One region of the Streptomyces sp. NPDC057565 genome, then DNA from elsewhere that is predicted to be linked to it. Evidence: predicted binding sites of a transcription regulator. Region 1 holds the regulator's gene; the other holds the start of a gene.
What was found. The regulator HrcA, encoded in region 1, represses chaperone genes, less so after heat shock. The targets are predictions, from matches to a motif close to TTNGCACTCNGNNNNNCNGAGTGCNAA.
Positions count from the first base shown of each region.

Region 2: groES (co-chaperone GroES) is a predicted target of HrcA. The motif match lies at 4,440-4,466, and genes of this name have one in related genera.

Region 1 covers NZ_JBHVFU010000004.1:154,759-162,631, forward strand. The annotation lists gene ACFU8W_RS10785 (S41 family peptidase) at 1-1,212, opposite strand, end outside; gene ACFU8W_RS10790 (hypothetical protein) at 1,292-1,717, opposite strand; gene ACFU8W_RS10795 (16S rRNA (uracil(1498)-N(3))-methyltransferase) at 1,914-2,660, opposite strand; gene ACFU8W_RS10800 (nitronate monooxygenase) at 2,657-3,730, opposite strand; gene dnaJ (molecular chaperone DnaJ) at 3,874-5,010, opposite strand; gene hrcA (heat-inducible transcriptional repressor HrcA) at 5,011-6,027, opposite strand; gene ACFU8W_RS10815 (MBL fold metallo-hydrolase) at 6,210-6,932, shown strand; gene ACFU8W_RS10820 (DUF3097 domain-containing protein) at 6,958-7,776, shown strand.
Region 2 covers NZ_JBHVFU010000022.1:38,823-46,695, forward strand. The annotation lists gene ACFU8W_RS30155 (aldo/keto reductase) at 1-929, opposite strand, end outside; gene ACFU8W_RS30160 (hypothetical protein) at 1,055-1,720, shown strand; gene ACFU8W_RS30165 (hypothetical protein) at 1,773-2,138, shown strand; gene ACFU8W_RS30170 (methyltransferase domain-containing protein) at 2,220-3,449, opposite strand; gene ACFU8W_RS30175 (hypothetical protein) at 3,876-4,064, opposite strand; gene groES (co-chaperone GroES) at 4,628-4,936, shown strand; gene groL (chaperonin GroEL) at 5,037-6,662, shown strand; gene ACFU8W_RS30190 (ester cyclase) at 6,756-7,451, opposite strand; gene ACFU8W_RS30195 (hydroxyacid dehydrogenase) at 7,536-7,873, opposite strand, start outside.

The DNA of each region.
Region 1 (7,873 bases):
GGCGACGGCGAACCGGCTGCCGTCGGCGGCCGCCGCCAGGTCGAGCACCCTGCCCAGCCGGCCGGCGGCCAGTCGGCGCGGTGCGGTGCCCGGAGCGGTTCCGGTGGCGGGTGCGCACTCCAGGGCATCGTCGCCCTCCGCGTCGGTGACCCAGACGACGTGCTGATCGCCCTCGGCCTGGAAGGTACGGGGCAGTCTGGCCCGTACCCCGGGTTCGACGGCCAGTGCGCGGGCCGGGCCCTCGCGATGGGTGACCCAGTGGACGGCGCCGCGCGTCCCGACGGCGCTGCCGCGGCCGGTACGGTCCGGGGACGCCGAGTCGAGGTGGCTCCCGGCGTGCACGGAGTGCGGCTGGAGGTCGGCACGCTGTCCGCCGAGGCGGATGTCGAGACGGCGGGGTTCGGCCCCTTCGAGGTCGTCGAGCAGCCACAGTTCGCCGGCCGAGGCGTAGCTGACGCGGGTGCCGTCGGTCGTCGCGTGGCGGGCGTAGAAGCCGTCGACCTCGGTGTGCCGACGCAGGTCGGAGCCGTCGGGGAGCGAGGAGTAGAGCGCGCCGACGCCTTCGTGGTCGGAGAGGAAGGCGAGACGGTCGCCGACCCACATCGGGCATTCGATGTTGCCGTCGAGGCCCTCGTGGATCCGCACGAAGTCCGCGACGCCGTCAGGCCCCTGGCCTTCGCCGGGTGCCTGCGCGAGCCACAGCTTGCCCGCCGTGCCGCCTCGGTAGCGCTTCCAGGTGGCGGCCTCGCGCCCCATGGTGGCGGAGAGCAGCAGGACCCGTCCGCCTGGTCCGTACGCGAGGGAGCCGACCGGTCCGTACGGCAGGGTCCGCGCGGGCCCGCCGTCGACCGGGACGGCCCGGGCCCAGCTGCGGCGGAGCGACACCTGCCCCTGGGTGCTGGTGACCAGAACGTCGCCCTCGGGGGTCCAGCCGCGTACGGTGGTCCGCGCGTCGCCCCAGTAGGTCAGCCGCTTCGAAGGGCCTCCGTCGACGGGGGCGAGATGCACCTCGGGGGCGCCGTCCCGAGTGGATGTCCAGGCGACGTGGGTGCCGTCGGGCGATATGTGCGGCTGGCGAACGGGCCGGTTGTCGGCGCTGACCCGCCAGGCCCGGCCGCCGTCGAGCGGCGCCAGCCAGACATCGTCCTCAGCGGTGAAGGCGATCAATTCGCCCTGGACATGGGGGTACCGGAGATAGGCAGGCTGTGTCACATCGATCACCCTAGGCCGCGGTCGTGCTCCGGGGAACGGGGTTGGCCGGAGTCCGCCCCCGTCCGCGTGTCGGATGCACTCACTTGCCCTGGGCATACTCGGTCACCGTGACGGTCACGGTGACGGTCGGCCGGGCGCCGCCGCCACCGCCCGTCGGCGGTGTCACGCCGCCGGTCGAGGGGGCGGCGTCACAGTTCCCGAGCACATCGGCCCGCAGGACGGTCCTGTCGCCGACCTTCCCGGTCAAGTCCCCCCGCACACAAACCCCGTTGACCTCCTTCGTGACCTTGCCGACGAGCGTGACGTCCTTTCCGCCCGCGGTCCGGCCGCGGCAGTCGACGTGCGCCACCTGCCGCACGGACGCGGACGGCGACGGCGAGGACCGCGTCGTACCGCCGCCCTCGACCTCGGCCGTGCAGTTCAGCCACCGCACATCGACCCCTTTGCGCTCCAGCGCCTCGGTGCCCGCTCGGTCGGTGGTCAGGGCGACGGACGCGGAGTTCAACCCGTCGATCGGCTCACAGGCGGCGGCCCCCGCAACCGCCGCACCGACGAGGCACAGTACGGCCGGAATGCGATGGGTCCGGCCGCGACCCCATGGACTCGATGCCCTCAATGTCCCCATACGTGGCAGCGTCCCACCACTCCCCCATGGTGCGGTAGACCGCTTGCAGCCACACCGGGCATGCTGTATACGGTCGTTACGCCCAGCGGCCGGTGCGTCCCAGCAGCAGCGCCGTCGCCGCGGTGCCCGCCGTCGAGGTGCGCAGGACGCTCCGGCCGAGCCGGCAGGTCCGGGCGCCCGCCTCGGCGAAGGTCGCCAGTTCCTCGGGCGACACACCGCCCTCCGGGCCCACGACCAGGATGATCTCGCCCCCTGCGGGCAGTCCGACGGTGGCCAGCGGCTCGCTGTCGTACCCCCGGTCCTCGTGCAGGACGGCGGCGAAGTCGGCTGTGGCCAGAAGTGCGGCAACCTGTTTGGTCGTCAGCGCGTCCGTCACTTCCGGGAATCGCACCCGGCGCGACTGCTTGCCCGCCTCGCGGGCCGTGGTCCGCCACTTCGCGAGGGCCTTGAGACCGCGGTCGCCCTTCCACTGGGTGATGCAGCGCGAAGCCTGCCACGGCACGATCGCGTCGACGCCCGTCTCCGTCATCGTCTCGACGGCGACCTCGCCGCGGTCGCCCTTGGGGAGCGCCTGGACCACGGTGATGCGGGGCGTGGGACGGGGCTCCTCGTGGACCGTGCAGAGGTCCGTCACCACCAGCCGGTCCTTGCCCTCGGTGGCCCGCACGATCCCTTCCGTCCACCGGCCGTGACCGTCCGTCAGGACGACGTTCTCACCGGCCTGCAGCCGCTTGACCGAAACGGCATGCCGCCCCTCGGGGCCGTCCAGGACGAACTCGGGCCCGGCGGGGACCTGTTCGACGACGAAGACCGGTGCGGTCACTGCGTGCTCCTTGTGCTCAGTGCCGCTTGTGCGGCGTCCAGTTCTTCGGCGAGCAGCTCGACCAGCCGACCGGCCGGCAGCTCGCGCGCCATGCGGTGGCCCTGGCCCGCCCACAGGGCCATGCCCTGCGCGTCCCCGGCCTTGGCCGCGGCCTTGCGCAGCCCGCTGGTGACATGGTGCACCTGCGGGTAGGCGGCGGGGGCGTACGGGCCGTGCTCGCGCACGAAGCGGTTGACGAGGCCGCGGGCGGGGCGCCCGGAGAACGCCCGGGTCAGGGCCGTCCCTACGAACAGCGGGTTGGTCAGCGCCTGCTTGTGCAGCAGATGGGCGCCGGACTCGGGGCAGACCAGGAATGCCGTGCCGAGCTGCGCCGCCTCCGCGCCCGCCGCGACGACCGCCGCGATCTGGGAGCCGCGCATGATGCCGCCGGACGCGATGAGCGGCAGCTGGACGGTCTCCCGGACCTGGGCCACCAGGGAGAGCAGCCCCGTGCCGGTGTCGTCGGTCTGCGGGTCGTCGCGATGGGTGGACTGGTGGCCGCCCGCCTCGACGCCCTGGACACAGATCGCGTCGGCGCCCGCCCACTGGGCGGCTTGGGCCTCCTCGGACGAGGTGACCGTCACGACGGTGTACGTACCGACTCCGGCGAGCGCGTCGAGGGCGTCGCGGGTGGGGCAGCCGAACGTGAAGGAGACCACCGGAACGGGGTCCTCCAGGAGGATCGCGAGTTTGGCCTCGTAGCCGTCGTCACCGCTGGAGTCCGGGTCGCCGAGCGGGGTCTCGTACCAGGCGGCCTCACCGGCGAGCTGGTGCCGGTACACCTCGACGGCGCTCGGGTCGGCGAGGTTCGGCTGCGGCATGAAGAGGTTGACGCCGAACGGCTGGCCGGTCATTCTGCGCAGCTGTTTGATCTCGTTGTACATGCCGTCCGCCGTCTTGTACCCGGCGGCCAGGAAGCCGAGCCCACCGGCTTCGGCAACGGCCGACACGAGCTGCGGACAGGACACGCCGCCCGCCATCGGGGCCTGCACGACCGGATACCGGTAGAGATCGGTCAACGCGGATGACATGACCGCATCGTGTCACGTCCGGTGCACCCTGCCGAATCAGCCACGGCACGGCCGGAGCGGTATACGCGGAACGCCGTAGCGCCCGCCGGTCCGGGGACGGGCGGGCGCTACAGCGCAAGGGAAAAGCGGGGTGCGGACGGTCCTCAGCGACCGTTGAACGCATCCTTGAGGCGGGAGAAGAGTCCCTGCTGCCCTGGCTGGAACTGACCGGTGGGCCGCTCCTCGCCACGCAGCTTCGCCAGCTCCCGCAGCAGCCGCTCCTGCTCCGGGTCCAGCTTCGACGGGGTCGTCACCTCGACGTGCACGATCAGGTCGCCGCGTCCGCCGCCCCGCAGATGCGTGATGCCGCGGCCGTGCAGCGGGACCGACTGGCCGGACTGGGTGCCCGGCCGGATGTCGACCTCCTCCAGACCGTCGAGCGTCTCCAGCGGCACCTTCGTGCCGAGCGCGCCCGCCGTCATGGGGATGGTGACCGTGCAGTGCAGATCGTCGCCGCGTCGCTGGAACACCGGGTGCGGCAGCTCATGGATCTCGACGTACAGGTCGCCGGCCGGTCCGCCACCGGGGCCGACCTCGCCCTCGCCCGCGAGCTGGATGCGGGTGCCGTTGTCGACACCGGAGGGGATCTTCACGGTGAGCGTGCGCCGCGAACGGATGCGGCCGTCGCCGGCGCACTCCGGGCACGGCGTCGGCACGACCGTACCGAAGCCCTGGCACTGCGGGCAGGGCCGCGAGGTCATGACCTGGCCGAGGAACGACCGGGTGACCTGGGAGACCTCGCCGCGGCCGCGACACATGTCACAGGTCTGGGCGGAGGTGCCGGGTGCGGCGCCCTCGCCGCTGCAGGTCGTACAGACGACGGCCGTGTCGACCTGGATGTCCTTGGTGGTACCGAACGCCGCCTCGGCGAGATCGATCTCCAGCCGGATCATTGCGTCCTGGCCTCGCCGGGTGCGCGACCGCGGTCCGCGCTGCGACGCCGTGCCGAAGAACGCGTCCATGATGTCGGAGAAGTTGCCGAAGCCACCCTGTCCGAATCCGCCCGCGCCACCGCCGCCGGAGGCGGACAGCGGGTCACCGCCGAGGTCGTAGACCTGCTTCTTCTGCGGGTCCGACAACACCTCGTAGGCGGCGTTGATCTCCTTGAACCGCTCCTGGGTCTTCGGATCGGGGTTGACATCCGGATGCAGCTCGCGTGCGAGCCGCCGGAAGGCCTTCTTGATCTCGTCCTGAGATGCGTCGCGGCGCACGCCGAGAACGGCGTAGTAGTCCGTGGCCACTTACGACTCCGCCAGGATCTGTCCGACGTAACGTGCCACTGCGCGTACCGCTCCCATCGTTCCGGGGTAGTCCATGCGGGTCGGTCCGACCACGCCGAGTTTGGCGACTGCCTCGTCGCCCGAACCGTAGCCGACCGCGACGACGGACGTGGAGTTGAGCCCCTCGTGGGCGTTCTCGTGCCCGATACGTACGGTCATGCCCGAGTCCTTGGCCTCGCCGAGCAGCTTCAGCAGCACGACCTGCTCCTCCAGCGCCTCCAGCACCGGCCGGATCATCAGAGGGAAGTCGTGCCCGAAGCGGGTGAGGTTGGAGGTGCCGCCGATCATCAGCCGCTCCTCCGTCTCCTCGACGAGGGTTTCGAGCAGGGTGGAGAGCACGGTGGACACGGTTCCCCGGTCCTCGCTCTCGAAGGATTCCGGCAGGTCCTGCACCAGCTGCGGGACGTCCGAGAACCGGCGTCCCACGACCCGGCTGTTGAGCCGGGCCCGCAGATCGGCCAGAGAGGTCTCACCGAACGGCGCGGGACAGTCGATCATGCGCTGTTCGACCCGGCCGGTGTCCGTGATCAGCACGAGCATCAGCCGGGCGGGCGCCAGCGACAGCAGTTCCACATGCCGCACCGTGGACCGGGTCAGCGAGGGGTACTGCACGACGGCGACCTGCCGGGTCAGCTGCGCGAGCAGCCGTACGGTGCGGCCCACGACGTCGTCGAGGTCGACCGCACCGTCGAGGAAGTTCTGGATGGCCCTGCGCTCCGGCGACGACAGGGGCTTGACCCCTGCGAGCTTGTCGACGAAGAGCCGGTAGCCCTTGTCCGTCGGGATGCGACCCGCGCTGGTGTGGGGCTGGGCGATGAAACCCTCGTCCTCCAGCACAGCCATGTCGTTGCGGACGGTGGCCGGGGAGACCCCCAGCTTGTGCCGCTCGGTGAGCGCCTTGGAGCCGACGGGCTCCTCGGTGCCGACATAGTCCTGGACGATGGCGCGCAGCACTTCGAGTCTGCGTTCGCTGAGCATGGCGCACACCTCCAGCTGTGTTTCCTCGGTGGTTCTGGTCGATCTCCGGCGATTCCTGGCACTCGATGCGTACGAGTGCCAGCGATCCCCCGCCAGTGTACGGCGGCCGGGTGGGGCCCTAGCAAGGGCGACCGGCCACGCTACCCCGAGACTGTGCAGGTCGTTGCCGATAGCGTCTCCGCATGGACGCGTCTTGGGAAGACTTCGGCTGGGAGCGACTGGGCAACGGTGTGGGCCGTCGGAGGCTCCCCGGGTGGGATGCCACGGTCGCACTGGTGGTCGGAGCGGAGGCGGTCCTGCTCTTCGACACGGGATCGACGCTGCGCGAAGGGGTGGAGATACGGACCCAGGTGCAGGCCATGACCGGCCGGAGGGTGACGCATATCGCACTCAGTCACCCTCATTTCGACCATGTGCTCGGCACCGCGGCATTCGCCGGGGCCGAGGTGTACGGCGCGATCGGCACGGCCGCTCTCCTGACCGGCAGTGCGGACGAGTTGTACGCCGACGCGGTACGCCAGGGGGTGTCCGAGGAGGACGCGGCGCAGGCGGCGGAAGTCCTGGTGGCACCGCACCACCAGGTGTGCGACGCATGGACGCTCGACCTGGGCGGCGGCCGCCAGGTGCTGCTGGCGAACGTGGGCCCCGCCCACAGCGGCCACGATCTCGTCGCCCTCGTGCCCGGCTCCCCGGCCGTGGTCCTCTGCGGCGACCTGGTCGAGGAGTCGGGCGAACCGCAGGCGGGCCCGGACGCGATCCCGTCGCGCTGGCCGGCCGCGCTGGACCGGCTGCTGGCGCTGGGCGGCGAGGACGCCATTTACGTACCCGGGCACGGGGCCGTCGTGGACGCGGCGTTCGTACGGGCACAACGCGACCGGCTGTCCGCAGCCTTCGGCGTGTCGTGACCGGTTCCCGTCCTATCGTCGTCCGATGCGCAGCTACCACCCGGACCTGACCCCGCCCTGGAAGAAGTCCGCTCCCGTCCCCGAGGTCCCCGCCGAGCCCGATCTGGTCGTGGAGGAGGTCTCCACCGGATTCTGCGGTGCGGTGATCCGCTGCGAGAAGACGGCGCAGGGCCCGACGGTGACCCTGGAGGACCGTTTCGGCAAGCATCGGGTGTTCCCGATGGAACCGCGCGGCTTCCGCCTGGAGGGCCGCGTCATCACCCTCGTACGCCCCTCGGCGACCGGCCCGGCCCGCCCCGCCCGCACGGCCTCCGGTTCCGTGGCGGTCCCCGGGGCGCGGGCCCGGGTGGCGCGGGCGGGCCGGATCTACGTGGAGGGCAGGCACGACGCGGAGTTGGTCGAACGGGTCTGGGGCGACGACCTGCGCATCGAGGGTGTGGTGGTGGAGTACCTGGAAGGCATCGACGACCTCCCGTCCATCGTCCGCTCGTTCGCGCCCGGCCCGGATGCGCGACTGGGCGTCCTGGTCGACCACCTGGTCCCCGGCTCCAAGGAGTCGAGGATCGCGGCCGAGGTCACCGACGCGAACGTGCTGGTGGTGGGCCACCCGTACATCGACATCTGGGAGGCGGTGAAGCCGGCGTCGGTGGGCATCGACTCCTGGCCGGTGGTGCCCCGCGGCCTGGACTGGAAGACGGGCGTGTGCCGGTCTCTCGGCTGGCCGGAGAACACGGGCGCCGCGTGGCAGCGCATCCTGTCGACGGTCCGCTCGTACAAGGACCTGGAGCCGGCGCTGCTGGGCTCGGTGGAACACCTGATCGACTTCGTGACGGCGCCTGCCTAGTGCCCGTCCGGCGACCGACGACCGGGGGCCGGGGTGGAGCCCCCGGTTCCGGGAAGGGGTGGGCAGGGGGATCAGGCCCGCCGCAAGCGCACCCGTA
Region 2 (7,873 bases), on a different contig from region 1:
TCGCTGGCCGCGTCGAGCCGGTGCACCGCGGCGGCGTCGAGCGCGACATCGACACCGGCGAGATTGTCGACGAGCTGGCTCACCCTGGTGGCGGCGACGATCGGGATGATGTTCCCGGGCCGCCCGCACAGCCACGCCAGCGCCACCTGCGCCGGGCTCCAGCCGCCCTGTTCGGCGACCTCCAGCACCGCGGTGAGGACCTCCTCCTCCCGGCGATCGGCCCGATTGTCGAAGGCGGGCGCGTCCAGCCGGCCCGTTTCGCCGCGGCGGTACTTCCCGGTGAGCTTGCCTGCGGCGAGCGGGCTCCACGCCAGCACGGCCTGGTCGAAGGCGCGGGCCTGCGGCAGCAGTTCGCGTTCCGGGGTGCGCTCCAGCAGGTTGTACCGCAGCTGAGAACCGGCGAACGAGGTCCAGCCCCGCAGCTCGGCCATGGTGTTCGCCTGCGCGATCTCCCACGCCGCCCAGTCCGACACCCCGAGATAGAGCACCTTGCCGGACCGTACGAGGTCGTCGAGGGCGCGCATGACCTCCTCGACCGGGGTGAAGTTGTCCCGTGCGTGCACCCACAGCACGTCGATGCGGTCGGTACGCAGCCGGGCGAGGCTCGCCTCCACCGACTGGACCAGGTTCTTCCGGTGGTTGCCCGCCGCGTTCGGATCGCCCGTGCGGGTGGCGCAGCTGTACTTCGTGGCGAGTACGAACCGGTCCCGGCGGCCTCGGAGCAGTTCGCCGAGGATCGTCTCCGAGCTGCCGTTGGTGTAGTTGTTGGCGGTATCGATGAAGTTGCCGCCCGCGTCCGCGTACGCGTCGACGATCCGGGCGCTGGTCTCCTTGTCCGCGCCCCACCCCCAGTCCTCGCCGATGGTCATGGCGCCGAGGCTCAGCTCGCTCACCCGCAGGCCGGTCCGGCCGAACAGCGTGTACTGCACAGTGTTCTCCCTCGGTACGTGCGTGCATCCGGTCAGCCGGTCGCATTCGGACGTTACGAGCTGGAGCGCGCTTCAACGCAAGCCACGCCGAACTGTGCCCGCACCCGGTCGGTAGGCTCGGGCCCATGTCCCGCCGCGCACTGTTGCCGCCGCCCCCTCCACCCGTCGAGATACGGTCCTGGCCCGACAGGGAAGCCCTGCTCGCCGACCGGGCGTTCGTCCTCGGCGAGCTGGTCACCATGCATGTGGGGCGCGGCCGGCTGGTGCTGCTGTGGCTGTGGGGCGCCCTGTGCGCGCTCGGCTGGTCGCTGGTGGGGACCGCGATCCTGACGTTCGAGGAGTCGTACGACATCTTCGGTGCCGTCCTCGGCGTCGTCCTCGCCGTCCTGGGCGCCTGCTGTGTCGTGCCGTCGGTGGTCTTCGTCGTCGTCGGTCTGCGCCGCGACCGGAAGATCCGCCGACTGCTCGACGCCTGGGGCGAGTTGGACCGCGATCCGGACGGCGACATGCGGCTGCGTGCCTCCGGTGCGAGCCTCGCCTGGGTGCTCTCGTCGTTCGCGTTGTGTGCGGTCGGGCTGTACGCCTGCGTGGTCGTTCCGGCGGGTGCAAGGGCCCCCGAGGACACCTACGGTGCGGTCGCCCTCGTCATGGGGCTCGGGATGATCGGCTGGCTGCTCGGTCTGATCGGGGTCACCAAGGCGTTCGCGCACCGCCGTTGGGTGCTGAGGGTGCTCGTCGGGGCGCCCGGGCCCGAGCCGCTGTTCTCCGTCCGCGGCGGTGCTCACCGCTGAACGCGCCTCTATTCTGGCCGCGTAGCAGGATCCGCGCAGGGGGAGGGGTCATATGGAGTGGTACTGGTGGGTGCTCATCATCTTCTGGACCGGTGGCTTCGGATGGGTGGTCGACAACGTCCGTACGGCGCTGCGCAACCGGCACACCCGCAAGCTGGAACTGCTGGAGGCGGGCAAACAGGAACGCCTCGCCGTCGAGGCGGCGAACCGGCCGCCGGAGCCGATCTGCGGCTGCACGCACCACCTTGCCAAGCATGACAAGCAGGGCAAGTGCCATGAGCGGGTCGAGGTGCCGACGGCCTGGGACGAGAGCAAGAAGCCGGTCCGCTTCGAATCCGGGCAGTGCAACTGCCAGCAGTACGTGGGCCCGCAGCCGCTCTCCCAGGTGTACGCCGACGAACTGACCGATCTGACCTAGTGCCCTTCCCGGCACGCTTTGCCCCCGTCGCGCCGCCCGGCACGCACACTCGGACGACGCTCCTCACGGGGCAAACACACGCTAGGAGCTCGCACGCACGTCGGGCCGCACGGGGTGGCCGACCAGCATGGTCGGTGCCCCGGCGACCCGGGTCAGGAACACGGTCGCGGCGTTCGGGCCCTGGAGCTTCATCTTCCGGCGCAGCTCCTCCGGTTCGACGGCCGAGCCGCGCTTCTTGACGGTCAGGACGCCGACCTTCCGCTCCCGCAGCAGTGCCTTCAGCTTCTTCATGTTGAAGGGCAGTTGGTCGGTGATCTCGTACGCGGAGGCGTAGGGGGAGTTGTACGGCTCGTCGCTCGTGACGTACGCGATCGTCTCGTCGACCAGCCGGCCACCCGACCGCTCCACGACGTCGGCGACCAGATGGGCACGGATGACGGCGCCGTCCGGCTCGTACAGATAGCGGCCCACCGGTCCGACGGGCGGGGCGGGCAGTGCGGCCGGGGCCGACAGGGTCGCGCCCGCCGGGAGCAGTGTGGCGCGGTACGAGCCCGGGGCGAACCCTTCACCGAACCAGAGCACCGCCTCCTTGACATCGCCGGCGTCCGAGATCCACTCGGCCTCCGCCTGCGCCGGGATCGCCTCGTGCGGGATGCCGGGGGCGATCTTCAGTGCGGCACGGGGGGCCGTCAGCGCGGCGGCGGTCGCCCAGGAGAGCGGTGGCGAGTACGCCTCGGGGTCGAAGATCCTGCCGCGTCCGCCGCGCCGGGCCGGGTCGACGAAGACCGCGTCGTACGCGGACGTGTCGATCTCGGTGACATCGGCGCAGCGCACCTCGATCAGGGTGTCGAGACCGAGTGCGGCGGCATTGGCGCGGGCCACCTCGGCGGTCAGCGGGTCGCGGTCCACGGCGAGGACGGAGATGCCCGCGCGGGCGAGGGCGAGGGCGTCGCCGCCGATCCCGCAGCAGAGGTCGGCGATGCTGTGTACGCCCGCTTCGGCGAAGCGCCGGGCGCGGTGGGTGGCGACCGAGGTGCGGGTCGCCTGCTCGACGCCGTTCGGGGTGAAGAACATCCGGTACGCGTCCTCGGCGCCGAACTTCGCCACCGCCCGCTGCCGCAGCCGTGCCTGCCCCAGCGCCGCCGACACCAGCGGGGCCGGATGGCTGCGGCGCAGCCGGGTCGCGGTGGCGAGCTCCTGGGAGGGGTCGTACGCCCGCAGCTCGGCGAGGAGTGCCTCGCCCTCGGGGGTACGCAGGGCCGTGAAGGCGGCGAGCGGGTCGGTCGGGTCGGTCGGATCGAAGGCGTTCACCGGCCCATTGTGAGCCAGCCGGGGGACCGCGCGGGCCCGGCGGAGGTGTCGGAGCCAGCGGCCGAGCCCCCACTGGCAGTATGCGAAACCACGCAGCTTGTACGACAAAAGGAAGATTTAACCGCGCAGGGGTATGGGTCGGCCCTGATGCGGCGCGGGCCGTCATGAGGACCGTCACGGACAAGGGGTACGCCGCGGCCCGGCTGGAGGACTACGCATGAGGAGGGCGCACCGGCTGCTCGCCGGCCTACTGGCAACCGGTGCGCTCCTGACGGCCACCGCCGGGTGCGCGCAGTCGGTCGACCCGATCGAACGGCTGGGCCGGAAGGCCGCGCAGAAGGTGAGCCGGCCGCACCGGACGCCGGAGCCGGAGCCGGGACCAGCGTCGGGGGCGGAGCCGGAGCGGCGGGCGGGTGTGCGGGGTGATCAGGGGGCCGCGGGGCCGACGGTCGTCGGCTCCTGCGGTCGGCCGGGTCGGCTGCCGGAGACCGGGCCCACGGCGTCGTCCTCGCCGCTGAGGCACTGGCGGCCGGACCGTCCGGGACCGTCCGGCGGAGCGGGCGCCGGTACGGGGTGCGAGCGGCGGTAGTCGACGTGCCCGGTCCGCACCGTCATGAGGCACGGTGCGATCGCGGCGAAGGCCTGGACCGGGCCCGGGGCCGGTTCGCGCGCAGCGGTGCGACGCCGATCGCGACGACCGCCGGGGTGAGCACCCCGAATGTGATCACGGCCCGGTTCGTCGGCGGTTGGTTCGGCCGCCTCGGGCGGGTCGGTGCAGGAGGCGGCCCGGCCCGCCCCGGCCGCCCGGAGGGGCCATCAGGGGCGGAACCGGAGCGATGTCGAGACCTGTCCCGACAGTCGGCGCCGACGCGGGGGCGCGACGTCCGGCATCTCCCCGCCGTCGTACGGAACGGTGCGGTCCGTCCCTGCGTTCCCCGTACGTCGACCCATCGGGACAGTCCGGTGCGGTGACGCCACGACCGGACTGAATTGGCACTCCGCTTGACCGAGTGCTAATCGCGGTCATAGTGTCAGCTCTGGCACTCCCCGCTGGAGAGTGCCAGCAGTACTGTGCGACCGGCAGGTCCGGCACCCGCGACGACGGACCCACCTGATCGCCACCCCAGACAGTTAACCCCGCAGTTAACCCCGAGATCTCCGAAGGGGGAGGCCGGATCGTGACGACCACCAGCTCCAAGGTTGCCATCAAGCCGCTTGAGGACCGCATTGTGGTCCAGCCGCTCGACGCCGAGCAGACCACGGCCTCTGGCCTGGTCATCCCGGACACCGCCAAGGAGAAGCCCCAGGAGGGCGTCGTCCTGGCCGTGGGCCCGGGTCGCTTCGAGAACGGCGAGCGCCTGCCGCTCGACGTCAAGACCGGTGACATCGTGCTGTACAGCAAGTACGGCGGCACCGAGGTGAAGTACAACGGCGAGGAGTACCTCGTCCTCTCGGCCCGCGACGTGCTCGCGATCATCGAGAAGTAATTCACACACGTTTGCTTCCGTTCTGCGCCCCTGGTCCCCTGCGAGATAACAAGCCGGGCGGTCAGGGGCGCAGTTCGTTCGAGAGGACAGTTCAGCTCCCATGGCGAAGATTCTGAAGTTCGACGAGGACGCCCGTCGCGCCCTTGAGCGCGGCGTCAACAAGCTTGCCGACACGGTCAAGGTGACGATCGGCCCCAAGGGCCGCAACGTCGTCATCGACAAGAAGTTCGGCGCTCCCACCATCACCAACGACGGTGTCACCATCGCGCGCGAGGTCGAGCTCGACGACCCGTACGAGAACCTCGGTGCCCAGCTGGTGAAGGAGGTGGCGACCAAGACCAACGACGTAGCGGGTGACGGCACCACCACCGCCACCGTGCTCGCCCAGGCGCTCGTCCGCGAGGGCCTGCGCAACGTTGCCGCGGGTGCTTCCCCGGCCGCCCTGAAGAAGGGCATCGACGCCGCGGTCAAGGCTGTGTCCGAGGAGCTCCTCGCGACCGCCCGCCCGATCGACGACAAGTCCGACATCGCCGCCGTGGCCGCGCTCTCCGCGCAGGACTCGCAGGTCGGCGAGCTCATCGCGGACGCGATGGACAAGGTCGGCAAGGACGGTGTCATCACCGTCGAGGAGTCCAACACCTTCGGTCTGGACCTCGAGTTCACCGAGGGCATGGCCTTCGACAAGGGTTACCTGTCCCCGTACATGGTGACCGACCAGGAGCGTATGGAGGCCGTCCTCGACGACCCGTACATCCTGATCCACCAGGGCAAGATCGGCTCGATCCAGGAGCTGCTCCCGCTGCTGGAGAAGGTCATCCAGGCCGGTGGCTCCAAGCCGCTGCTGATCATCGCCGAGGACGTCGAGGGCGAGGCCCTGTCGACCCTGGTCGTCAACAAGATCCGTGGCACCTTCAACGCCGTCGCGGTGAAGGCCCCGGGCTTCGGTGACCGCCGCAAGGCCATGCTCGGCGACATCGCCACCCTCACCGGTGCGACCGTCATCGCCGAGGAGGTCGGCCTCAAGCTCGACCAGGCCGGTCTGGACGTGCTGGGCACCGCCCGCCGTGTCACCGTCTCCAAGGACGACACGACCATCGTGGACGGCGGCGGCGAGCCCGGCGACGTCAAGGGCCGGGTCAACCAGATCAAGGCCGAGATCGACGCCACCGACTCCGACTGGGACCGCGAGAAGCTCCAGGAGCGCCTCGCGAAGCTGGCCGGCGGCGTGTGCGTGATCCGTGTCGGTGCCGCCACCGAGGTGGAGCTCAAGGAGAAGAAGCACCGTCTGGAGGACGCCATCTCCGCGACCCGCGCCGCGGTCGAGGAGGGCATCGTCTCCGGTGGTGGCTCCGCTCTGGTCCACGCCGTCAAGGTCCTCGAGGGCAACCTCGACAAGGCCGGCGACGAGGCCACCGGTGTCGCGGTCGTGCGCCGCGCCGCGGTCGAGCCGCTGCGCTGGATCGCCGAGAACGCCGGCCTCGAGGGTTACGTCATCACCTCGAAGGTCGCCGAGCTCGACAAGGGCCAGGGCTTCAACGCCGCGACCGGCGAGTACGGCGACCTGGTGAAGGCCGGCGTCATCGACCCGGTCAAGGTCACCCGCTCCGCGCTGGAGAACGCCGCGTCCATCGCGTCGCTGCTGCTGACGACCGAGACCCTGGTCGTCGAGAAGCCGGCCGAGGAAGAGGCCGAAGCCGGTCACGGCGGCCACGGTCACTCGCACTGACGAGCTGACACCTGGGCTCACCGCCGCACAAGGCCCCCGTTCCCGCTGTTCAGCGATGGGAACGGGGGCCTTCGGCTGTCCTTTGCCGTTGGATCAGTGGAGCGCGCCGAGCTGGTGCATCAGGCCGAGAAGGTCCTCGTGCCACCAGCCTTCCTGGATCCTGCCGTCCTTGAACCGGAAGATCGTGGTGCCCGTCATGGTGCACTGCCTGCCCGTGGGGGCGATCCCCATGAAGTCGCCCTCGTGGGTGCCGGTCCAGGTCCACAGCGTCACGACGTCGTCACCCTCGCAGACCTGCCGGTCCAGGCTGATGGTGAAATCGAAGGCCGCACGCCATCTGATCACGTCGTTCTTCAGGGAGCCGGACCCGATCACCGTGTCCTGTTCCTTGGCGACGTCGTGGTCGATGTAGTCGGGCGCGAACACCTCGTCGATGGCTTCGAGGTTGCCCCCGACGGCGATCTCGTGGAAGAACCGGCGCGACAGTGTCTGGTTCAACTGTTCGTCACGGACCACATCGAGGTCGGTGAAGGTGGGCATTCCGTTGCAGAGCGCCACCATCTCCTGGAAGATCTGGTCGGTCTCCGGCAGCTTCGAGTTCGCCATCGCATCTTCGTACGAAGGGAATTCGACGATCTCGACGAAGTGGGACCCGTCGGAGCGGTCCTTGCCGATGAGGCTGTGCGTGGCCGTCCGGGTGCCCTTGGTCCGTTCGACCCATTCGTCCATGAGGCGGTCCATGTCGTCGAACCGCTCCGTCTTGCAGTCGATTACTTGTACGAATCTCATGGCGTCTCCCGGTCCTGCAGTCTGGATGGGATCCTTCCAGTTTAGAGGAGCTCAGTGAGCCAGAGGGTTTTCGACGTTCGGGGCTCAGGCCGAGTGCTGCAGGCTCCCGGCGTGCACGGGGTCCGCGAAGGGCAGGCCGGACGCGAACCGCTCCATCTCGTCGAGTGCCTGGTCGGCCATCCGGTGCAGCTCATCGCCCTGCGAGCCCGCGATGTGCGGAGTGAGCAATACATTCGGCAGCTCGTACAACGGCGAGAGCGCGGGCGGAAGTTCGGGATCCGTCACATCCAGCACCGCGTGCAGCCGCCCGCTCCGCAGCTCCGCAAGCAAGGCGTCCTCGTCGATCAGCGACCCGCGAGCCGTGTTGATCAGCGTCGTGCCCGTCGCCATCGCCGCCAGCTGCGCCGCGCCCATCAGATGGC